DNA from 3 places in the Macrococcus sp. GL_134 genome. Region 2 is predicted to be linked to each of the others. Evidence: predicted binding sites of a transcription regulator. Region 2 holds the regulator's gene; each other region holds the start of a gene.

Region 1 (8,335 bases), 740 kb from region 2:
ATTGACAATGGAATGGACGCCGCTGAAGTATTACCATACTTATCGATAGTCACACTCATTTTTTCACGTGGTATTCCAAGTCTTTCACGGGCAGATTCCATGATTCTGATATTCGCCTGGTGCGGGATGAACATATCAACGTCTTCAGGCTTCAGTCCAGCTTTTGCTACAACTTCAGTAGCCATCTCCCCCATGATACGCACCGCAAACTTAAATACTTCACGTCCGTTCATCACTAGCAGCTGGTCTTCTTTGCGATCGTATAAATGTTTAGCTCCGGAACCATCGCTGCCAAGTTGTGAACTAAGTATACCATGTCCTTCGCTCACTTCGCCTAGAATAACGGCACCTGCACCATCACCAAATAGAATGGCAGTATTCCGGTCTTCCATATTGGCGATTTTAGTCAGTTTCTCTGCTCCGACTACAAGGATATTTCTGCACATGCCCGTCTTAATAAACTGCTGTGCGGTAATCATACTATAAATAAATCCTGTGCATGCAGCCAGCTGATCCATGGATGGTACGGGTCTCAAACCTAAACGTTCCTGTAGCTGATTGGCCACTGCAGGAAACTTATGATCCCCTGTAGCTGTTGCTACGATGACCATATCTATTTCATCTTTGTCAATACCGGCATCTGCAATTGCCTTTTCAGCTGCTATATACGCCATATCACTTGTTTCTTCATCTGCAGCAGCAAAACGACGTTCTTTAATACCCGTCATTTTTGAAATCCATTCATCAGATGTATCTAAAAATTTCTCGAAATCATGATTTGTCATAACTTTTTCAGGGATATATGTGCCAATCCCTTTTATTCCTACGTTCAAATGAGCACCTTCTTATAGTCAGTTATTATAACCAGGTACTAATTTATCATATTATGACTATTTGTTCAACTGTAATGGTTGTTAATTGCTGGTCTTCAAATACGATTCAAAATGGCTCCGTGTCTCTTTTATGCCGTTAGGAAGAACTAATTTTTTTTCGTAGCGGTCAAAATCCTGTTTTATCCGCTTTTGAAACTCCTCATCAATTCGATAAGATATAGGTCCTAGTTCCACCATGTCTTCCTTTACACCTAAATAATAGGTACCACCTCGCAATTGATTATTGCTATACTGATCCGCTGCTTGCGCATAGGCTTTGGACAAGTTCAACTGCAGGCTTGTCAATACTTGTGGCCCATTCATGCTTTGATCGATAATATAACCGATAGTCGATATATCCTGCTCTTTTGCAAGTGACATGACATCAGCATTAATTCCGTCAGCAGCTGGAAAAATAACATCTACGTGGTCGCGTTTAATCATTTGTTCAGCAAGCGCCGCTCCTTTATGATCATAACCGAAAGTGTGGATGTACTTCTCAGTAATCATTACATCGGGATTCTCAAATTTCGCTCCGTCAATGAACCCTTTGATATCGGGCTGAGATTTAAATGCACCGATGACACCTATATGGTTATTGTCCGTGTGATGGCCGGCAATCATTCCACTGAAGAACCCAACAGAATAACCGTCAATATTTATAGCAGTCACATTTTCTGCAGTCGATTTACCATTGAATACGACAAACTGTATATCAGGATATCGAGCTGCCACATCATTGAAGACTTCAGTATATTCTTTACCTTGACCGAATAAAATATTGACATTTCTAGCAGACATCTCGCTTATGGAACGTTCAATCTTCGGACGCGTATTGATATTCTGTTCATAGAAAAAAGCTGTATCGTACGTCTGCACAATGTCCAGCATTCCTTTATAACCCTCAGTTCCCCAAGTCTGGTCGTACATCGAATCCGGAAATAAAAATCCGACGCTGGTCAATTCTTTCCTGCCGCCCCTGAAATATAAGACTGCCGCTGCAATCAATAGCAGTACAGTCACTATCATAATTATTTTTTTCATTATCAACCTCTGAATGTAAGGGTATACTTTTTTATCTATCTCTTTTATAATATAACTATATCAAGATTTATGGAGGATATAAACATGCAATATATCATGACTTTTGTCTGGTCATTCATTTTAGTACATATGATCAATTTCGTATTGATGAGTTTAGGCGGCGGTCAGGACCTTCATCTTGTCACTGCTTCTATTTTATCTGTGATCTTTGCCATTTTTGTTATCCTTATTTCCATGACAATTCCAGATGAGCCGATACCTCATCACCACGAACATTAAAAAAACGATGTAATCGTAAAGATTACATCGTTTTTTTATTCTATGACAAGCTTCGGCTGACCATTATCCATCGTAACAACGACCTTTGCTCCTTCTGCCAGATCATTCTGAATAAGTAATCTGGCAAGCGGCGTTTCAATTTGACGCTGTACAAAACGTTTTAATGGGCGTGCGCCGAACTGCGGTTCATAGGCTTCTTCTGCTACCCATTGTTTGACATCATCAGCTACTTCAACAGACATATGCTGATCTTTAAGACGCACATTCAGCTGGTCAATAATTTTGTCGACAATGTAAGTCATGTCATTAGCACTTAATGGTTTAAACAGGACAATATCATCCATTCTGTTCAAGATTTCTGGTTTAAAGTATTGATGGAGTGCTGTCATTACTTGATTGCGCGCTTCTTCGCTGATTTCACCTTCATTGATACCTTCCAGTAAATATTGTGAACCAATATTACTTGTCATAATAATGATTGTATTTTTAAAATCTACGACACGCCCTTTAGAATCTGTCAATCGTCCTTCATCAAGTAGCTGTAAGAGCACATTGAAGACATCACTATGGGCTTTTTCGATTTCATCGAGCAGTATGACTGAGTACGGTTGACGTCTGACTGCTTCAGTCAGCTGACCCCCTTCTTCATACCCTACATAACCAGGAGGCGCACCGATCAAGCGTGCCACTGCATGTTTTTCCATATATTCACTCATATCGATTCGGATCATATGTTTTTCAGAGTCAAACATTGTACTTGCCAATGTTTTAGCAAGTTCAGTTTTACCGACACCGGTCGGTCCAAGGAATAAGAAGCTGCCGATTGGTCGGTTCGGGTCTTTAATGCCGGCACGTGCTCGGACGACAGCATCTGCCACTAAATCTACTGCCTCATCTTGACCGACTACCCGTTCATGCAGAATATCAGCCAGTTTAAGTAATTTTTCTTTTTCTGTTTCAACTAATTTACTCACAGGGATACCTGTCCATTGAGACACGATATAGCCAATTTCTTCATCGGTCACGACTTCTCGAATCAATCGATCAGTTCCTTTTGTTTCTTCCTGAAATTCTTCTTCAAGTTCAGCCAGCTCTTTTTCAATCTGAGGGATTTTGCCGTACTGCAGTTCTGATGCTTTAGCTAAATCATAGTTGTTTTGAGCATCTTCAAGCTGTTGACGATACTGATCAAGCTCGCTGCGTTTCTCCTGGACAACTTGTATCTGAGCTTTTTCCTTATCAACTTTTGCAGTTAAAATCTGCTGTTTCTCTTTCTCGTCTGCTAATTCTTTCTGCAGTTCTTTTAAGCGGTTCATACTTTGGGTATCCTGCTCATTTTTTAATGCTTTCTCTTCGATTTCGAGTTGCAGCACGCGCCGATTGACCGCATCAAGTTCAGTCGGCTTAGAGCCCATCTCTGTACGGATCGTTGCACATGCCTGGTCCACAAGATCAATAGCTTTGTCTGGCAGGAAGCGATCAGTGATGTAGCGATCAGATAATTCTGCAGCTGCTACTAATGCTCTATCCTGAATTCTCACCCCGTGATGTACTTCGTACCGTTCTTTAAGACCTCGTAATATAGAAATGGTGTCCTCTACATCAGGTTCTGCGACCTGTACTTTCTGAAAGCGCCGTTCAAGCGCAGAATCTTTTTCGATATACTGACGATACTCGTTCAGAGTAGTTGCACCGATACAGTGCAGTTCACCACGCGCAAGCATTGGTTTCAGCATGTTACCTGCGTCCATTGCACCATCTGTCTTACCTGCACCTACCAGCATGTGAATTTCATCGATGAACAGAATGATTTCACCATTGCTTTCTTTTACTTCTTTCAGCACGGCTTTCAGACGTTCTTCAAATTCTCCCCTGAATTTGGCACCTGCCACAAGCGCACTTAAATCAAGTTCAAAAATAGTTTTGTTAAGTAGAGAATCGGGAACGTCTTTACGTACAATACGCTGTGCCAATCCTTCTACAATTGCCGTCTTACCAACGCCGGGTTCACCGATTAAAATCGGATTATTTTTTGTTTTACGGCTTAATATACGAATAGTATTTCTAACTTCTTCATCTCGACCGATGACAGGATCCATTTTGCCGTTTCTCACTTCTTCTACTAAATCTCGTCCATATTTTTTTAATACTTCATATTGGACTTCGGGATTTTGTGTAGTCACATGGTTTCCTCCTCTAATTTGATTGATGATTTCTCTGATGACTTCTGCCTTATTGCCGATAAACTGTGTTGTCAGTTGGTGAACATCCATTGCCGCAACAATGATATGTTCAACGGATAAATAATCATCGTTCATGTCGTTCTTAACAGTGTCAGCTTGTTGCAGAAGTTGATTTAATCCAGCACTCAAGTACTGACCATACTGGACATTGTCACCGCTAATCTGCGGCATAGTTGTTAATTTTTCAGTTAATTGTTTAGTGTAATCTGTCACATTCAAATTTGCTCGTTCAAATACTGTCGACAGCATACTGTCAGTATCATTTGTAAAGGACAGCAGTAAACTTTCAGGTTCAATAGATTGCAGTTGACGTGCTATTGCATCATTCTGAGCAAACTCTACTGCTGATTGTACATTATAAGTCATATTCTCAATGTTCATCTTGTCACCCCTTAATAATTTGACTATATTTGACCTTTAACCAAATTATAATACCATTTGCTCTTTCATACAATTAATTTGCCCTGTTTTTTCATGATTTAATCAAAAAAAGACGAATCCAGAGATTCGTCATCATTACTGTTATTGTCGTTATTAGCCACTGACACCTAATGCAATTTTAGCATAACGGCTCATCATGTCTTTGTTCCACGGTGGATTCCAGACGATGTTGACTTGTGTTTCTTTGATCTCCGGCAATTCACCAAGAGCTGTTTTGACTTGGTCAATAATCTGCGGCCCCATTGGACAGCCCATTGACGTTAATGTCATGTCAACTGTGACAATACCATCTTCATCCATATCGATATTATATACAAGGCCAAGATTGACAACGTCTATTCCTAATTCAGGGTCAATGACATTTTCAAGTGCACCTAAAATGCTATCTTTCATAGCTTCTTCCATTGCTTATCACTCCTCTTCATTCTTACTATATCAAAAAACTTTCATACAGCCAATTAAATGATATGATAATACTATTAGATAGAAAGGAACAGGTACAATGAAAGAAAAGCATTTAATCTGTCTTGATTTAGACGGGACGTTATTGACTGACGAAAAGAAAATTTCTCCTTACACAAAACAAGTGATACAGGCATTAATCAAAGATGGTCATAAAGTAATCATTTCAACTGGGCGTCCTTATAGATCGAGTCAAATTTATTATCAGGAACTGGAACTGACAACACCTATCGTGAATTTTAACGGTGCATTCGTTCATCACCCCGGGGATATGTCTTTTAAACAAGTACATGAAACGCTGGACTTAGCTATTGCGCGGGAAATATTTTCTCAAGTCAAACATTTGAATATTAAAAACATTATTGCAGAAGTTAAAGACAATGTATTCTTTCATTATCACGATGAATATTTGTTTGAAGGATTCACCATGGGTCACCCACTTGTCACGACAGGAGATTTAACAGAGAATTTAACTGAAGGACCGACAAGTATTCTCATTCAAGCGGAAGAGCAGTATGTACCGTCGATTCGTCATCACTTAAATGAAATTTACGCTGAAAGCATTGAACATCGGCGCTGGGGTGCTCCTTATCCAGTCATAGAAATTGTCAAAAAAGGAATCAACAAAGCAGTAGGTGTAGACTATGTGGCAAAATACTTTGATATTAAACGTGAAAACATCATTGCATTTGGCGATGAAGATAATGACAATGAAATGATAGAGTATGTAGGAACAGGAGTTGCTATGGGTAATGCCATCCAGCCACTTAAAGAACTTGCCGATCAAGTGATTGAATCAAACAATGATGATGGAATCGGTAAATTTCTTAATCACTATTTTTATTAATTTTAAGGAGGAATCACATGCGTATTATAGTAGATAGTGGGAGCGATTTGACTCTTGAGGAAATCAGCCGGCACAAACTTGATTTTTTACCGATGGCAGTCGCTATCGGTGAGCATAATTATAAAGACCAATTTGAAATTGATAATCAAACAGTCTATGACGCAATCAACAATGGCAAAAGACCGATGACGAGCCAGGTATCCATCGAACAGATGACTGAATTGTTCACTGAAATCGCGGAAAATCATGAACAAGCAATTTATTATGCGTTCTCCAGTGGACTCAGTGGAACTTATCAGTCTGCAGTCATGGTTAAGGCTCAGATCTGTGAACAGTATCCCGATTTAGACCTTGAAATTATTGATTCTCATTCTGCATCTAGCGGACTCGGTATGCAGATTTTAGATATCGTCAAGATGAGAGATGACGGATTCTCAAAAGATGACATTGTCCATCGCATTCATGAAATGCACGAACGTATTGTCCACCTCTTTACAGTAGAAGATTTGAATTATCTCGCTAAAGGAGGCCGTTTAAGCAGAGGACAGGCATTCTTGGGGTCACTCGTCAATATTAAGCCGCTGCTGCATGTTGAAGAGGGCAAACTCGTACCGATCGGTAAGTATCGCGGTAAAAAGAAAGTATTCAACGAAATGGCTGCTCAGATTAAAAATGACCGTCAGAACCTTACTGCAACTCGCGTATTCATAAGCCATTCCAATGATATGAAAGGTGCAGAGCAGTTGCTGGCTATCATAGAAAAAGAGTGTGGTCCAGTCCACCATGTCATCAAGGAACTGGGACCTACCATTTCATCGCATACAGGTCAAGGAACTATTGCCTTATATTATTATAAGGAGGACATCTCTTGAAAATCATAGTCGTCGGAGCAGTTGCAGGGGGGGCCACTTCAGCTTCGCAGATTAGAAGAATGCTGACGGATGCTCAGATTAATATCTATGAAAAAGACCGTGACATGAGTTTTGCTAATTGTGGTCTTCCCTATTACTTAGGCGAAGTATTTACTGAGCGTGAGCGTCTATTGCAGGCCACTCCTGATTCATTCAATGACCAAAAGAACATTACAGTGAAAACGAAACATGAAGTCACAGCAGTCAATCCACAGCGCCGTACAGTGACAGTCTACAATCATGACAGCGATGAATCATTTGAAGATAACTACGATGCACTGGTATTAAGTCCCGGCTGCCGCCCTATTTCTATGGCAGCGACGCAAGGTTCATCCATCGTATTTCCACTTCGTAACCTTGAAGATACGGATGCCATCGAACAATATATCGACAGTCATCATGTTCAAAAAGCATTGATTATCGGTGCGGGTTATATTGGACTGGAAATGGTCGAAAACTTTAAACACCGCGGTTTGGATGTGACTTTGACCAGCCGCAGCGAACACATTATGAAAGCGATGGATCAGCAGTTCATCCCATTACTCAAAAATATTATTGTCGAACAGCAGGTTCACTTAATACTCGGTGATGAACTGGCTCAATTAAACGGTAATGAAGTGACCTTTAAGTCCGGTCACAAAGAATCGTTTGATATTATCATTGAAGCGATTGGTATAACACCAAATACAGAATTTCTGACTGACAGCGGCATTGAATTGAACGACCGCGGTTATATAAAAGTGAATGACTACTTCGAGACCAGCATTGACGGCATCTATGCGCTAGGTGATGCGATAGAAACATTCTATCGTCATACAAAGGACAAAACGACTGTTGCGCTTGCCTGGGGAGCACATCGCGCCGCCAATTTGATTGCTGGGAATTTAAGCGGCGATAAACAGCCTTTCAAAGGACTTCTCGCAACGAACATCGTTCGTTTCTTCGATTATACGATTGCCAGTGTCGGCATCAGTGAGTCCGCACTGCAATCATACGACTATGAACATATTAACTATCAGCAGAAAAATCATGCCAATTATTTGCCTGATGCACGTGTCACTTCTGTATCTGTCTATTACAGGAAAGATAACAGACAGCTGCTCCGTGCATGTGTCTTTGGACAGGAAGGTGTCGATAAACGGATTGACATTATCGCTACAGCAATGGGACTCGGTGCAACCGTAGATGATTTCAAAGATATTGAAATCGCCTATGCCCCTCCCTATTCTTCACCGA
Region 2 (8,335 bases):
TCCTGACATTTCAGAACCGTGACCGATCAACTGTTCTACTTCAGTGATGATCTTTTCTTCAGTGACATCGAATGTCGCCAGTACTTTTGCAGCAATACCTTCAGGCTCTTTGACAAGACCTAACAGTAAGTGCTCTGTACCAATATTATTATGCTGTAATCTAATCGCTTCTTCCTGCGCATGAGCAAGCACTCGCTGCGCACGTTCTGTTAATTTTCCAAACACGATATATGTCCTCCTTTAAAGATGTTCTCTTAACATCTTTGCTCGTTTTTCATTGACGGTTAAATCTTCATCTATTGTTGCTAAAAATGGCGGCTGAATCGCAACCATCAGCTCGTTGAATCGGAACGGCATCTGTTCAACAATACCCATATCGATACCCATTTTCAGTTCACTTAATCTTAAACTTGCTTCTTCAGCAGTGATGAGCTGGGCATACTTCAAAATGCCGAGACTTCTATTGACGCGGTCTGCAGTCTCGATATAATCGTAATCTTTCAAGCGTTGCCGCATGCCTTCTTCTTCACTGATAATCTGTTCGACAATCTGCTTCAAGTCTTCAATAATCGCTTCTTCTGTCTTACCGAGCGTCAGCTGATTGGATACTTGATAGACATGGCCGAGCGCCTGCGTCCCTTCACCGTATATACCGCGGATCGTATAGCCGAAGCGGTTGATTGCCTGGGCAATACGGCTCATCCGGTTCATAATGGATAATCCCGGGAGATGCAGCATAACGCTTGCACGTAGACCAGTCCCAATATTCGTCGGGCATGTCGTTAAATAACCGAGCGTCTCATCAAAGGACAACGTCAGCTTCTCATCTATCAGACTATCCACTTCCAGCGCCTTAGCATAGAGCTCATCAAGCGATAATTCGCGGCCGAGCACTTGAATACGAAGATGATCTTCTTCATTGACCATAATGCTGACTGACTCATCATCATTTAAAAATACTGCTCCGTGATTCTGCGTCAACAGTTCTTTGCTGACCAAATGTTTGACCACAAGCATCAGCCGTTCATTATTATTCAGTTCACTCAGCCGCACTTCTTCATAATGAGGTTTGAGCACATTCGACACTTCGGCAAGTACGGCTTCTGCTGTGTCGTCATCGTACATAAGCGGATGAACAAAATTTTCAAGGTTTCTGGCAAGACGGATGCGGGAGCTTAAAATAATAGGTTTCTCCGATTCCTGCTGCATCCAGTCGCTGAGTGTGTGACTTAAATGTTTATCCAGCATTTATTCCGCCTCACTTTCCTTCAATGCTTTAATTTCATCTCTGACAAGAACAGCCTGTTCAAAGTCTTGAACTTCCACCAGTTCTTTCAGCTGCTGCTCAAGTGTTTCAATTTTCTTCTTGCGAGCAATCTTCTCGGCAGATTTAAGCGGAGCTTTTCCGATATGCTTCTGATTGCCTGCCTGCACGCGTTCTACAATGCGGGGCAAGTAGGTTTGAAAGGTGTCGTAGCACGTACTGCAGCCGAATTTGCCGATATGCAGCGACTCACGCAGTGTCAATCCACAGTTCGGACACACTTCCTGGCGACCATTGATTTCTCCGGAAGCCAGAAGATGCTTGAGCAGTTGGTTCATTGTGAATTCATCTTCGTTATAGTTCATCTATGTTCTCTCCCTTACTACTGATATTGAATGACAGTCAGTACATTCTTCAGTATATTGGCACGAATACGATCTCTGTAAGGAATATCTACAAGCAGTGTATCCCGGTGGAGCGTCACTGATAGCAGCCGTTTTTCGCGTCTTGTAATCAGTTCATTTTGATATAAACCTTCTATGATATGTTCAGCATCCTGCTGAGAAATCTGGTTACCTGTCAATTCTTTCAGATGATTGATAAAAGCGGACTGGTTGCTGGATTCAATTTTTGTGATGCGTATATACCCGCCACCGCCCCGCTTACTTTCAATCGCATAGCCATGCTCATTAGTGAATCTTGTTTTGATGACGTAGTTTAATTGAGACGGGACGCAATCAAATTTTTCAGCAATATGTGCACGTTTAATTTCAACAACATCGCCGCTTTGTTCGAGCAGCTGTTTTAAATATTGTTCAATAATATCCGACATATTTTTCATGACTTCACCTCTTTTTGACCATCTTTGACTTTATTATATGGCCTATCTACTTCAAGTGCAAATAATATGTTTTTATCTGCTCTTTACATTAAATTGATAAACAGTTAGTGAATGATTAAAATTTTTGTACCGCTTTCATTATAATTGTAGTATGATATTAAAAGCGAAAAAAATAGAACTTATCAAATAAAGAGGTGTCTTACATTGAATTATATTATTGGTATTATTGGTCTGGCTGTCTTCCTGCTCCTTGCCTGGGTCATCAGTTCAGATAAAAAGAAAGTCAGATGGCAGTATATCGGCCTGATGATGGTCATTCAGTTCCTGCTTGCCTTCCTGCTGCTCAAAACGCCGTACGGTATTAAATTTGTCGGCTGGCTTGCCACTGGATTCGGCTATTTACTAGGATACGCAGAACAAGGTGTGAACTTCGTGTTTGCTGGTCTTGAAAATCCTGCTGTCGGTGATCAGCCTGCTGCATCAACATTCTTCATGGATGTACTGCTTCCTATTACATTCATTTCAGCACTGATCGGTATTTTGCAGTATCTCAAAATTTTACCGTTCATCATCAAATACTTAGGTCTTGCGATTTCTAAAATTAACGGTATGGGTAAACTTGAGTCCTACAATGCAGTCGCTTCAGCGATTCTTGGTCAATCTGAAGTATTCATTTCACTTAAGAAGCAACTGCCTTACATTCCGAAGCATCGTCTGTATACATTGACAGCGTCGGCGATGTCTACTGTTTCATTGTCCATCGTTGGTGCTTACTTCTCAATGATTAAGCCGGAGTACGTCGTTACGGCGATTGTACTGAACTTATTCGGTGGTTTCATCATCGCTTCTATCATCAATCCTTACCGGGTATCTGAAGAAGAAGAGAATGATGTGATTATGACAGACGAAGGCGAAAAGCAGTCATTCTTCGAAATGCTCGGTGAGTATATTCTTGACGGTTTCAAAGTAGCAATCATCGTCGGTGCGATGCTGATTGGTTATATCGCATTGATTGCTATGCTGAATGGTATCGTCGATGCATTCACACCAGGAGACATGAATTTCCAGACAATCCTTGGTTATGTCTTTGCACCACTTGCTTTCTTAACAGGTATCGCTTGGGATGATGCGGTACGTGCAGGTTCAATTATGGCCACTAAACTCGTATCTAACGAGTTTGTCGCGATGCTGGATGTTCAGAATATCGTCAACAATAAAACAGGTGAGTTATCTGAACGTGCCATTGGTATCGTTTCAGTCTTCTTAGTATCATTTGCCAACTTCTCATCTATCGGGATTATCGCTGGTGCGATTAAATCGCTGAATGATAAGCAAGGTGATGTTGTCGCTCGTTTCGGTCTTAAGTTACTCTACGGTGCGACGCTTGTCTCATTCATCTCTGCGACTATCGCAGGCTTCTTCCTGTAATAAAAAAAGCTTCGAAATCAATTGATTTCGAAGCTTTTTTTAGTAGTCCTCTACGATGATATAAGTCGCTTTGATCGGCCCGTGGACACCGACCACCAGCTTCATTTCAATATCTGCAGAATTGGACGGACCTGTGATCAAGTTGATGCATGTCGGAAAATCTGCATCGTTGTTTCTCTGGTCAATCTGCTCTGCTGCCTGTGTAAACCGTGGGACTATTGTCGACTTCGGAATAATCGCAATATATGTAGCCGGCAGCAGGCTGACACTGCGACCCTTCCCTTTATCTGCGTACAGCACTACTGTCGCACTTTCAGCAAGTGTCACATCACTGAAGGTGATACCGATATTAGCGCGTTCTGCAACCTCGATATTCTCCGCACCTTTTGCCTCATCCCAGATGAAAGTATCATACTGTTTCAAATCAATATTCAACTCATCAAAACGAGGATCATTCCAGGCGATGACCTCTCCACCGCCGTATGTGGCAATGACACGTGCAAGCACCTCATTCACGTCACTTGAACGGGTCTCAATGATATCTGTATGGATGGCAATACTGTGCTGTTTCATCACCTCTACCAGCTCATCCTGTGATAAGCCCGCTAATGTCTTATCCTGCGGTCTGAACTGCCAGTCCGGCTTGGTCACCTGTCTAGGCATAGGTCTTGATAAGTTCTGGCTGATATTCTTAAGAAATCGATCTTTATTGTGAATAGTTCCTGTCATTAATCCTTACCTCTTTTCAGCCGGTTTTTCATCCAGTCTCTGAAGTTCTCATCATCAGGCATCGGGAAATCTCTCGTATCCGTCCATGCACGGAGCGGTTTCGGCCCTTTTGTAATCATATGCACTTCTTTATTCTCAAATGGAGACATCAAGGATGGTGCCATCTTTGTACCGTACTTGAAAAGTGTCGCCTGCGAAGCCCCTACTCCGAACCCTTTCATGACAAGACGTTCCGCCATTGGGGTCATCTTCTTTTCCTCGGCGATAACCTGGCGATGCTTCAGCAGTAAATCATGGAGCGGAATCTTCACGGGACAGGCTTCTGTACAGGCGCCGCATAATGTTGACGCGTACGGCAGTTCGCTGTATTCCTCGTATCCACCGAGTAGTGGAGACAAGACAGCGCCTACCGGTCCCGGATAGATGGAGCCGTACGAATGACCGCCGACCTGACGGTACACTGGACAGACATTGACGCAGGCCGCACAGCGGATACACTGCAGAATAGACTGAAACTGTGTCCCCAGTATTTTGGAGCGCCCGTTATCTACGATGACCAGATGAAACTCCTCCGGTCCGTCGATCTCATCTTCAGCACGCGGGCCCGTAAGCGTCGTCACATAGCTTGTCAGCCTCTGTCCTACCGCACTACGCGTCAGCATAGAGACCAGCACTTCCATCTCACTATGGCTCGGCACGATACGTTCCATACCCATAACTGTAATCTGCGTCTTCGGCAATGTTGTCACCATGCGCGCATTTCCTTCATTTGTCACAAGTGTAAAGGAACCGCTCTCAGCGACCGCGAAGTTACAGCCTGTGATGCCGACATCTGCACTTAAGAACTCTTCACGCAGCTTCTGGCGTGCAAAGAGCGCTAAATCTTCCGGCTGGGAGGTACGGTCATATCCTAGCTTGTCATGGAAGACAGCCTGAATCTGTTCCTTATTTTTGTGAAGTGCAGGCGCCACAATATGAGAAGGTGGATCGTGATCATCAACCTGCAGAATATACTCCCCAAGGTCAGTCTCAACGACTGAACAGCCGACTGCTTCCATCGCCTGGTTCAGTCCGATCTCTTCAGTGACCATTGATTTTGACTTAGCGACCTTCTTGGCATTTTTGTCTTTCAGCACTTGCTGGACATACTCGTTTGCTTCTTCAGCCGTTTCTGCAAAGAAGACATGCCCGCCGCGCTTACTGACGTTCTCTGCCAGCATATTAAGATAATAATCCAGATTTGCGAGGGTGTGCTGACGAATCTCCTCGGAGTGGCTGCGCCATTCCTCCCAGTTCCCGAGCTCTTCCTGTGCCTTCAGCTTACGCTCACGCAGACGGTCCTGTGCACTCGATACTGCACCTCGCATAAACGTATCTTTAAGTTCTGTCTTGACCGCTTTTTTGAATGTCTCCTCACCAATTTTCATGCTCATAATGTGACCGCCTCCACTTGATTATTGAGAATCTCAACAATGTGGACCACCTTAACATCTGCGCCGCGTCGTTTCAGCCTGCCAGAGATGTTCATCAGACAGCTGGCGTCACCGCCGACCAAATAATCTGCGCCACTCTCTAGGATACAGTCCACTTTCTCATCAACCATCTCGCCGGATACGTCGTGCATCTTAACTGCAAACGTGCCGCCGAAACCACAGCAGTTATAGTATTGGGGCAGCTCAACCACTTCCAGTCCTTCTACTTCAGCAAGTAATTTCTTCGGTGCTGTCACATTGCCGAGCAGCCGCGTCATATGACATGATGGATGCATCGTAGCCTTACCCGTCAACTTCGCCCCGACATTTGTGATCCCCAGGACCTCAACAATGAACTGTGTGATTTCATAGGATTTATCTGCTAGACGCTGTGCCCGCAGCTGCCATACCGCATCGTCTTCAAATAAGTGCGGATAATGTTTGAACATTGTAATACAAGAACCTGACGGACTCACGACAACTTCCGAGTTCTCAAATGCCTTGATCATATTTTTAGCTGCCTTTTTGGCATCCTGAACGTAGCCGGAGTTATAGGCAGGTTGCCCGCAGCAGACCTGGGAACCAGGAAAATCGACTTCACAGCCCAGTTTTTCAAGCAATTCTACCGTCGCAATTCCTACTTTTTTCTCAAACACATCTACAAGACATGTGCTAAACAAACTCACTTTCATCATAACCACCCTTTCTCCTCTCTGTGCCCAACAGAGTTTATAGTCATCAGATGACCATATGATTATGAATACAAGTTTATGTCACCTAACGTTTTTTTGCAACCGCTTAATCGATATTTAAATGAGCCATCAATACCTGCTCGACTTCTTCAAGGTGCGCAATCATATACTTCGCCGCTTTGTCACTATCTCTTTCAGCAATCGCTTCGTAGATTTCACGATGCTCGTGATATAAGCGTTCAATCGTTTTTGCCTGGGTATAAAGCCAGATTTTCCGTGTTTCCTTCATCGTGGTTTTCATGACATCTGACACGTCAGATAGAAGCTTTTTCAGTAAACTGTTATTGGTGGCTTCAGCAATCGCCATATGAAATTCGAGATCACTCATTTCACCGAGTTCATTCTCTGAAATGGCCTGCTTCATTTTAAGCAGTGCTGCCTGAATATTCTTCAGCTGCTCATCCGTATGCTGAATAGCTGCTATTTTGACGGCACCGACCTCAATCATCTTTCTGACTTCTAACAGTTCCTCAATATCTTTCTTCTTAAAGATTGCCATCTCCACTGTAAATGCTTTAGGGCTGCTGGCCTTTACAAATGTCCCTTCACCATGTCTGATATCCACCATTCCCATGACTCTCAAAGCATTTAATGCCTCTCTGATAGATGCCGGCCCTACGCCATACTCACTGGCAAGACTCTGAATAGAAGGCAGTTTCTCTCCCTCTACAAGTTGCCCCGATCTAATATTGTCACTGATGATATCGGCAATTTCTTCATACAACTTCTTCTTCTCGATACGTCCCAAGTCATCTTCCTCCATAATAGTTATAGTTGTATTATAGCAAATGCAGCCCTCTGGCTATGAAATGAGAGAACGAAATCTGAAGTATAGAATATTCAGAAAATAAATTGTTGAAAGCGTTTTTTTGATATGATAATATAAAGGGGCAACTCAACTGGTCATCTGATGACTATATGTTCAAGGGGGATATATGAAAACAAAACCAACTAAAATTCGCTGGTATTTTATGTTTGCGTTCTTTATCATCGGCGTTATCGCTTATATGGATCGCTCTAACATCTCAATTATTGCCGGCCCTATGATGGAAGACTTAAACATGAATAAAACCCAGTTCGGGTTACTCGCATCATTCTTTTCTTTAGGTTACGCCTTGATGCAGGTGCCTGCAGGTATCATGGCTGAAAAATTCGGTCCTAAGAGAATGTTGACCATCGCTCTCGTCTGGTGGAGTGCCTTTACGATTCTGACGGGGCTTGTCAAGCACCATGGTCTTCTGTATGCGATTCGCTTCTTATTCGGTGTAGGTGAAGGGCCGATGTATCCGTCTAATGCAGTATTCAATACATACTGGTTCCGCAAGACAGAAAAAGGACGTGCTTCAAGTGCGCTCCTCGCTGGCAGTTATTTCGGACCTGTCTTAGCACCCTTTGTTACGATTGCCATTACACAGGCGTTCGGGTGGCAGGCTGTCTTTGTTATTTTCGGACTCATCGGTATCGTAATCGCTCTGCTCTGGGCAGTGATTGCCAAAGACCTGCCTGAGCACCATAAATGGGTCAATGAAGCTGAAAGAGAACTGATCATGGCAGAACGTGATACAGTTGACACTAACAAAACAAGTGCACCTTGGCGGAAGTTTTTCGGGCGTTTCAGTTTTTATGCTATTGCCGCGCAGTATTTTGTCGTACAGTTTGTTATTGCGCTATTCCTGATATGGCTGCCGACTTATCTGGCAGAGGAGTATCATGTTCAGCTGAAAGATATGGGTACATTTGCCGCTGTTCCTTGGCTTGCAATGTTCATCCTGATCTTATCGGGTGGTACTATTTCAGATAAGATTATTTCCAGCGGCTATTCCAAGTTTGCCGGACGTGGCATCATTGC
Region 3 (8,335 bases), 670 kb from region 2:
ATGAAATAAGTGACATGAGGGAATTTCTCAGTTTCAGCGATTCGCAGCTGTTTCATTCCTTGACCAGCCACTACTTCTCCGATTGTATTGATTAAATCTTCTTTTTCAAATACTACTTCCGCTTTCACGTTATCACTATATTTAGTAAATGTAACGAAGTTAATACCTATCAGTCGTTGGTCCATTTCGAAACCGACAAATTCTTCGTGTGTATATATTTCTGACAACTGAGCAGCACGGTCAGGTCTGAAATTGAAGAAAATCATAGAATCGCCATCATTGACTCCCGTGTTCTCTGAACCTGCCTCATGGTCTTTAACGACAAACGGAACAACAAATTCATCCGTTACGCCCTCAGCGTAACTAGCTTTTACGCCTTCTGCAGCTGTTTTAAATTCTTTACCTTTACCATAAGTCATCGCTTCATAAGCGAGTTGTTCGCGTTCCCATCGTTTATCACGGTCCATCGCATAATAACGTCCGGATATTGAAGCGAACTGACCGACGCCCACGTTTTTGAACTGCGCTTCTGTTTCCTCAATGAATTCTAGTGCTGTTTCCTGACCAACATCACGACCGTCTAAAAATGCATGGACATAAACTTTTTCGACCCCTTGATCTTTAGCGAGTTTAAGCAGTGCAAACAGATGTTTGTAATGACTGTGAACCCCTCCGTCAGACAATAATCCCATAAGATGAAGTGCACTGTCATGCTCTTTGACATGTTTCATCGCATTCAGCAGCACATCGTTTTTAAAGAAATCGCCATCTTCGATAGATTTATTGATCCGCGTCAAACTCTGATAGACGACTCGTCCTGCACCAATATTCAAATGGCCGACTTCTGAGTTACCCATCTGTCCTTCTGGTAATCCAACATCCAGTCCGCAGGCCATCAGTTGATTGTGAGGGTATTCTTTATAGTAGCGGTCAAAATTGGGCTTGTTAGCTTGCGCCACGGCATTACCTTTTACTTCATCCCGGCACGCAAAGCCATCAAGAATAATTAAAGCTGTTGGTTTTTTCATTATTTCGCACCTTCTAACAATTTAACGAATGAATCAACTTCTAAAGAAGCACCGCCGACTAGAGCACCGTCGATATCTTCCTGTGCCATATACTCCTTAATATTATCAGGTTTCACTGAACCACCGTACTGAATTCTTACAGCTTGTGCAGCATCAGTTGAAAAATCTTTTTCGACAACTGTGCGGACAAATCGACACATTTGCTCTGCGTCTTCTACTGACGATGATTTACCTGTACCAATCGCCCAGATAGGTTCATAAGCGATTACCGCTTGTTTTACCTGTTCTTCAGAGAATCCTTTTAATGCTGCAGATACTTGATCGCCGACAACTTGCTCAGCAGTATTAGATTCACGTTCTTCCAACGTTTCACCGACACAAATAATAGGTGTCATACCATATTTGAAAACAGCAAGTGATTTTTTATTGACATCTTCATCTGTTTCGTGGAAATATTGACGACGTTCTGAATGTCCTAAAACAACATATTTAACACCAAGGTCCTGCAATGCTGCCGGGCTTGTTTCACCAGTAAAAGCGCCGCTTTCCTCAAAATAAGCATTTTGAGCACCGATATTTAGATTTTCTACATCGGCTGATACAAGTGCATCAAGTTGAATAGCTGGTGCACAGATGACCGTATCTACTTCTTCAGCAGCCGGTAGAGCCGGAAGATTGTTGATGAAATCTTTTGCTTCCGCCACTGTTTTATTCATTTTCCAGTTTCCTGCGATAATTGGTTTTCTCAATGTAAACACTCCTTATTATTTGTCTGAGATAGCTTTGATGCCTGGAAGTTCCTTACCTTCCAGATACTCAAGTGATGCGCCGCCGCCAGTTGAGATATGCGTAAATTGATCAGCAAATCCTAACTCCATCGCTGCTGCAGCTGAGTCACCACCGCCGATAATTGTTGTTGCATCATCTAATGCAGCAATCGCTTCACAGACTCCGATAGTCCCTTTAGCAAAGTTGCTCATTTCAAATACACCCATTGGACCATTCCAGACAACTGTTTTAGCACCATCCAGTTCTTGTTTGAACAGTTCAATTGTGTTTGGACCGATATCTAGAGATTCCTGATCAGCTGGAATATCATCGATGGATACTTCAGTGATTTCTGCGTCATTTGAGAATTCTTTCGTTACTTTGCCATCAACAGGCAGTACAATTTTATCTGCGCCGCGTTCAAGTAAATCTTTAGCGAGATCAATCTTATCTTCTTCAAGAAGTGATTTCCCGATTTCTTTACCTTGAGCTTTCAGGAATGTATAGGCCATACCGCCGCCGATCAATACTTTATCAGCGATTTTAAGCAAGTTTTCAATGACACCGATTTTATCTGAAACTTTTGCGCCGCCCAAAATTGCTACAAACGGGCGCTCAGGATTTTCTACAACGCCGCCGATGAATTTAATTTCTTTTTCCATCAGAAAGCCGGCTGCTGTTTCAAGATGAGACGCAATACCTACATTTGATGCGTGGGCACGATGGGCTGTCCCAAATGCATCATTGACGAACACATCACCAAGTGACGCCCAGTACTTGCCAAGTTCTGGATCATTGCCGCTTTCTTTTTTGCCATCTACGTCTTCAAACCGTGTGTTTTCCACTAAGAACACATCACCAGGTTTTAAGTTGCTTACTGCTGCTTCTAAATTCTCACCGCGAGTTTCAGTTGCAAAGCCGACTTCTGTTCCTAATAATTCAGCTAAGCGAACTGCTACAGGTCGTAACGATAAATTCTTTTTATCTTCTTCTGTTTTGACTTTTCCTAAATGAGAGAAGATAATCGGAATACCACCTTGTTCCACAATATATTTAATTGTCGGAACAGCTTCAACGATACGATTATCGTTAGTAATTTCTCCATCCTTCATCGGAACGTTAAAATCTGCACGTACAAGAACTTTTTTGTCTTTGAGTTGTAGATCTGAAACAATCTTCTTAGCCATTTTGTATGCCTCCAGTTTAGATAGTGATCATAAAAATAAACGGGAGAAGCGTATCTTCTCCCGCTTACTCAATTAAGCAAATATTATTTAGCTTGAGCTTGCTTTGCTAAGTATTCTAATGTACGCACTAATTGTGCAGTGTAACTCATTTCATTATCATACCAAGCTACAGTTTTAACCATTTGGTGTTCTCCAACTGTCATGACACGAGTTTGAGTTGCATCAAACAATGAACCGTAAGTGATACCGATAACATCAGAAGAAACAATCTCATCTTCAGTGTAACCGAATGATTCGTTAGTTGCTTCTTTCATCGCCTGGTTAATTTCTTCAACTGTTACTTCTTTTTCAAGGATTGTTGTTAACTCAGTGATAGAACCAGTTGGTACTGGTACACGCTGTGCTGAACCATCTAGTTTACCTTTAAGTTCAGGAATAACTAAACCGATTGCTTTAGCTGCACCTGTTGAGTTAGGAACGATGTTGTTAGCTGCTGCACGCGCACGACGGAAGTCACCTTTTGGATGTGGTGCATCCAATGTGTTCTGATCGCCTGTGAATGCGTGAACTGTCATCATTAAGCCTTCGATGATGCCGAATTTGTCATGTAATGTTTTAGCCATTGGCGCTAAGCAGTTAGTTGTACATGAAGCACCTGATACGATTTCTTCTGTACCGTCAAGAACATCATGGTTAACGTTGTAAACTACTGTTTTCAAGTCGCCTGTCGCTGGAGCAGAAATCAATACTTTTTTAGCGCCTGCTTTAATATGAGCCTGTGCTTTTTCTTTGTCTGTGAAGAATCCAGTACATTCTAACACTACATCGATGTCAAGATCTCCCCATGGAAGTTCTTCAGGTTTTGGATTAGAAAATGATTTGATTTCGCGTCCGTTAACAAGGAAACCACCGTCAACGACACGTACTTCTTCTTTGAAACGACCTTGAGTTGTATCATATTTAAGTAAGTGAGCTAACATTTCGTCATCTGTTAAGTCGTTTACTGCTACAACTTCAATTCCTTCAACCTCTTGTAATCTTCTGAATGCTAAACGTCCGATACGTCCAAATCCATTAATTGCTACTTTAACTGCCATGAATAATGGCCTCCTTTATTTCTATTAATATTTTTAAAGGCTTTTAACCTTTAATAAATAACTTGCTACTGCTTCGTCTGTAATTAAGATAGTCTGTTCAGGTGCGATTCTCAAATAAGCCTCTATCGCCTCAGCTTTACTCCTGCCGCCCGCAACAGCAACAATATGCTGTTTCGCTGGAAGATCTTCGAGCTGCAGGCCGATTGTTCGCACCTTATGAATGATATTACCCGATTTATCGAAATAATAACCAAAAGCTTCACCGACCGCCTGTTTATCCATCAGCAGTTTTTTAATGTCAGGTGATGTTGACCGGCGTTCAGCCATCTTCATGGCATCTCCAATCCCGTGTATCACTACTTCCGCTGATTTCACCTGCTGCAGAACTTTACTCACTGCAGGTTCCTTGAGCAGACTGTGATAGGTTGAATCGCTGACTAAGTCCGGAACATACAGCACTTCATAAGTTCCGTCAGTTTTAGCCGCCATGCTCGCAACAATGCTGTTAGCCTGCTGCTGCAGGTGCTCCCCGAGTCCGCCACGAGCAGGTGTAAACTTCACCTCAAATGGCATCGGTGTCAGATGCTTAGAAACACTGGCCATTGTTGATCCACCAGTAACAGTGACGACCATACCAGGTACCAGTATCTCCTGCAGACAACGACTCGCTTCACTGCCAAGCTTATCAGCAGCTGTGCTGTCATCATCTGCATTACCTTTGACCACCATGACTTTCTTAAGTCGATACATCTCTTTAAGCTGTCGACCAATGGCACTTAAATTACCGTAGCTCTTCAAGTAATGTGATAGCTGTTCAAGAACATCTTCACCATCTGAAGTGACCGTCATACCTTTTGAATGAATCTCAATTAAATATCCGTCCTTTAATATATTCACTTCAGTCCGCAGTACGCGTTCCGTAAGATTAAGTTGCTCACTTAAGGCCCGCCTCCCTATAGGCTGAAGCTGATATATAGTAGACAAAATATTAAATCGCCGATACATTTTTTCGATTAAATCAGGAATCAGTCGCTGTTGTACTGCAAGAATATTATCCATTGACGTCCTCCTTGCAACAAAGAGTGACCCTACCGTGACACAAATCGACCCGCATGGGACAAAAAAGTACTCTCGCTACAAATTCATCATAACAAGAGCAGACAATTAATGCAAGAAAATAACTTCAGTCTTTAATCAAATTATTCAGTTCTTCAACAACAGTTACAAAATCGATGATTCCTTCTTGAATGATGACATCTTGATATGTAATAACCGGGACCCTGATCTGCCATCGTTCCATCAATTCGTCATCCTGATTGATATCAATTTCACGGTAAGTAAAAGGAATTTCTTCCCTTGCAGCTTCAAGTTGAATTTTGGCGTCATCACACAGACTGCAGTGAGGCTGTGTATACATGATTAGTTCAAGCGGCTGATTATTACTGCTCATAAACCCAGTCCTTTAATTGCTTATTATTATAATTGTCAATATAATCTGCCTCGAACTCATTATCGTGCAGCATCGTTTCGAGCTTCAGACGTCCAGCTTCTGTAATTTCAATGTTTTTCAACACAACAACATCTTCATCAACTATTTCGCCGGATAAAAACCCCTGCTCTTTCATCGCACTTAAAGTACCTTCTAACACATTGACATCAATCCAGCCAAAGAAGTCAGCGAGCACCGTCCCATTTTTCAGCTCATAAAGAATCACAAATTCCAAACGTTCTACATTCATCATCACGTCAACTCCTCTGTTTTTTTTAACTATACCCAAAAACAAAAGAAAAAAGCCTACATCACTGCAGACCTTTAGTTACGCCCTCGGAGGGGATCGAACCCCCATTTTAAGAACCGGAATCTTATGTGTTATCCATTACACCACGAGGGCATGATAAATTCTATTATAACGATACTTTTAAAAAAGATAAATATGCAATAATACAATTTATGCTATGTAATAAACTTTTGTCATCTTTAATTCGTATGAATAAAGGGTAGATACCTATAGAAAAATAATTTTTGAAAGCTGAAGTTTATCTTTTGACTATTTTTGACCTTCCATAGTATATTATAGCTAAACCTATTATCAAGGAGGATTTACAAATGAATTTAATCCCAACAGTCATTGAAACAACAAACCGAGGAGAACGTGCTTATGACATCTACTCCCGCTTACTAAAAGACCGCATTATTATGCTTGGTTCACAAATTGACGATAACGTTGCGAATTCAATCGTTTCTCAATTGCTGTTCCTGCAGGCGCAAGATGCTGAAAAAGACATCTACTTATACATCAACTCACCAGGCGGCAGCGTGACAGCCGGTATGGCAATCTATGATACGATGCAGCATATCAAACCAGACGTCCAAACGATTTGTATCGGGATGGCAGCTTCAATGGGTTCATTCCTTTTGGCAGCCGGCGCAAAAGGCAAACGCTTTGCACTGCCGAACGCTGAAGTCATGATTCACCAGCCATTAGGTGGTGCTCAAGGACAAGCTACTGAAATTGAAATCGCTGCCCGTCATATTTTGAAAACTCGTGAGAAATTAAATCGTATTTTATCAGAACGCACGGGTCAGCCTATCGAAAAAATCGAAAAAGATACGGACCGTGATAATTTCTTAAGTGCTGAAGAAGCAAAAGAATACGGCTTGATTGATGACGTTATGAACCCAACAGAAACAAATAAATAACAATGATCTGCTGACAGTTTAATCACTGTCAGCTTTTTTTATGAAAATTTACATTCTTTTTACACAACAACTGAATATAATTTACAAATAATTGATAGATTATTGTTGTACTTATAAAACTTAGGAGGAATTATTCCGTGAAAACTTTTAACAAGGTCATCGCGTCATCTGTTATTGCTGGTCTCTTCTTATCATCAATGCCTAATGCTGCGTCGCTGCACTCTAAAACAGCAGAAGCTGCCAAGACATGTAAAGTATCATCCAAACAGACTCCAAAGAATATTATCTTCATGATCGGTGATGGCATGGGACCTTCATACAACACGGCTTACCGTTATATGCAGGACAAACCACAGACAAAAGGTTTAGACAAAGTTTCATTCGATAGTTATCTACTTGGAACTCAGCGTACTATTCCTGAAGATGAGCACGAAAACATCACGGACTCAGCGTCTGCTGCAACAGCTATGAGTGCTGGTGTCAAAACATACAATAATGCCATTGCTGTTGATAATGATAAGACGCCTGTCAAGACTGTTTTAGAGCAGGCAAAAGCAGTCGGAAAATCTACTGGATTAGTAGCGACTTCTGAAGTGACTCACGCAACACCTGCTGCTTACGGTGCGCACGATGAATCACGTAAGAACATGTCTGCCATTGCTGATGATTACTTCGATGAAATGATCAACGGTAAACACAAAGTAGATGTGATATTAGGCGGCGGAAAAAATTACTTTAAACGTGACGACCGTAACTTGATCAAAGAATTCAAGAACGATGGTTACAAATATGTCAGCACTAAAAAAGGATTGCTAAAAGCAGCCTCTAATTCAAAAGACAAACAGATTCTCGGTCTATTCTCACCTGGCGGCATGCCGAAAATGATTGACCGTGATGCTCATATGCCATCATTAAAAACGATGACATCTACTGCCCTAAAAAAATTGAGCAAAGACAAAGATGGTTTCTTCTTGATGGTCGAAGGTTCACAGATTGACTGGGCCGGCCATGCTAACGATATTACAGGTGCGATGAGCGAAATGAGAGACTTCGATCTTGCATTCCAGGAAGCTATCAACTATGCAAAAAACGATTGCAATACACTCGTCATCACAACAGCTGACCACTCAACAGGCGGTTTCTCTATCGGGGCGCGCGACGAATATAACTTCTTCGTAGAACCTATCAAACAGATGAAACACACCCCTGAATACTTACGCGCTCAGCTGATGAAAGATGGTGCTGACGTAGACAGTATTCTCAAAGAAAATATTGGTTTCGAATTGACTGCGGATGAAGTTAAATCAGTTAAAGATGCTGTAGCAGCTAAAAATGCAACTGCCATTGAAGATGCGCTTGAACGTCCTGTCGATACGAGAAGTTATACAGGTTGGACAACAGGCGGACATACTGGTGAAGATGTTAATGTATACGGTTATGGTCCAGGCAGCGATTTATGGAGAGGTAACATGGATAATACCGACAGTGCCAAACGAATTTTTAAATTCTTGAAATAATTCATGACTTGTTTCACTTAAGTCTGGGACAATGGTC

The links. Region 2 encodes CtsR, which represses protease genes until heat stress. Its sites were predicted from a motif close to ATGGTCAATAAAGGTCAAACA; they were not measured.
Region 1: the regulator CtsR is predicted to act here: its motif matches at 4,836-4,856, upstream of clpB (ATP-dependent chaperone ClpB).
Region 3: the regulator CtsR is predicted to act here: its motif matches at 6,122-6,142, upstream of clpP (ATP-dependent Clp endopeptidase proteolytic subunit ClpP).

Annotation. Positions count from the first base shown of each region.
Region 1 covers NZ_CM174409.1:612,386-620,720, reverse strand. The annotation lists gene AC3IPL_RS03315 (beta-ketoacyl-ACP synthase III) at 1-833, opposite strand, end outside; gene AC3IPL_RS03310 (BMP family ABC transporter substrate-binding protein) at 915-1,916, opposite strand; gene AC3IPL_RS03305 (YjzD family protein) at 2,001-2,195, shown strand; gene clpB (ATP-dependent chaperone ClpB) at 2,231-4,819, opposite strand; gene AC3IPL_RS03295 (metal-sulfur cluster assembly factor) at 4,973-5,284, opposite strand; gene AC3IPL_RS03290 (Cof-type HAD-IIB family hydrolase) at 5,382-6,188, shown strand; gene AC3IPL_RS03285 (DegV family protein) at 6,206-7,060, shown strand; gene AC3IPL_RS03280 (CoA-disulfide reductase) at 7,057-8,335, shown strand, end outside.
Region 2 covers NZ_CM174409.1:1,908,860-1,917,194, forward strand. The annotation lists partial or broken gene AC3IPL_RS10085 (ATP-dependent Clp protease ATP-binding subunit) at 1-228, opposite strand, end outside; gene AC3IPL_RS10090 (protein arginine kinase) at 241-1,248, opposite strand; gene AC3IPL_RS10095 (UvrB/UvrC motif-containing protein) at 1,249-1,629, opposite strand; gene AC3IPL_RS10100 (CtsR family transcriptional regulator) at 1,647-2,105, opposite strand; gene AC3IPL_RS10105 (NupC/NupG family nucleoside CNT transporter) at 2,310-3,533, shown strand; gene AC3IPL_RS10110 (LutC/YkgG family protein) at 3,573-4,262, opposite strand; gene AC3IPL_RS10115 (LutB/LldF family L-lactate oxidation iron-sulfur protein) at 4,262-5,695, opposite strand; gene AC3IPL_RS10120 ((Fe-S)-binding protein) at 5,692-6,426, opposite strand; gene AC3IPL_RS10125 (FadR/GntR family transcriptional regulator) at 6,533-7,234, opposite strand; gene AC3IPL_RS10130 (pyruvate MFS transporter) at 7,422-8,335, shown strand, end outside.
Region 3 covers NZ_CM174409.1:537,898-546,232, reverse strand. The annotation lists gene gpmI (2,3-bisphosphoglycerate-independent phosphoglycerate mutase) at 1-1,031, opposite strand, end outside; gene tpiA (triose-phosphate isomerase) at 1,028-1,777, opposite strand; gene AC3IPL_RS02905 (phosphoglycerate kinase) at 1,793-2,983, opposite strand; gene gap (type I glyceraldehyde-3-phosphate dehydrogenase) at 3,067-4,080, opposite strand; gene AC3IPL_RS02895 (sugar-binding transcriptional regulator) at 4,114-5,139, opposite strand; gene AC3IPL_RS02890 (glutaredoxin family protein) at 5,264-5,530, opposite strand; gene AC3IPL_RS02885 (hypothetical protein) at 5,520-5,822, opposite strand; tRNA gene AC3IPL_RS02880 (tRNA-Arg) at 5,901-5,972, opposite strand; gene clpP (ATP-dependent Clp endopeptidase proteolytic subunit ClpP) at 6,188-6,781, shown strand; gene AC3IPL_RS02870 (alkaline phosphatase) at 6,919-8,298, shown strand.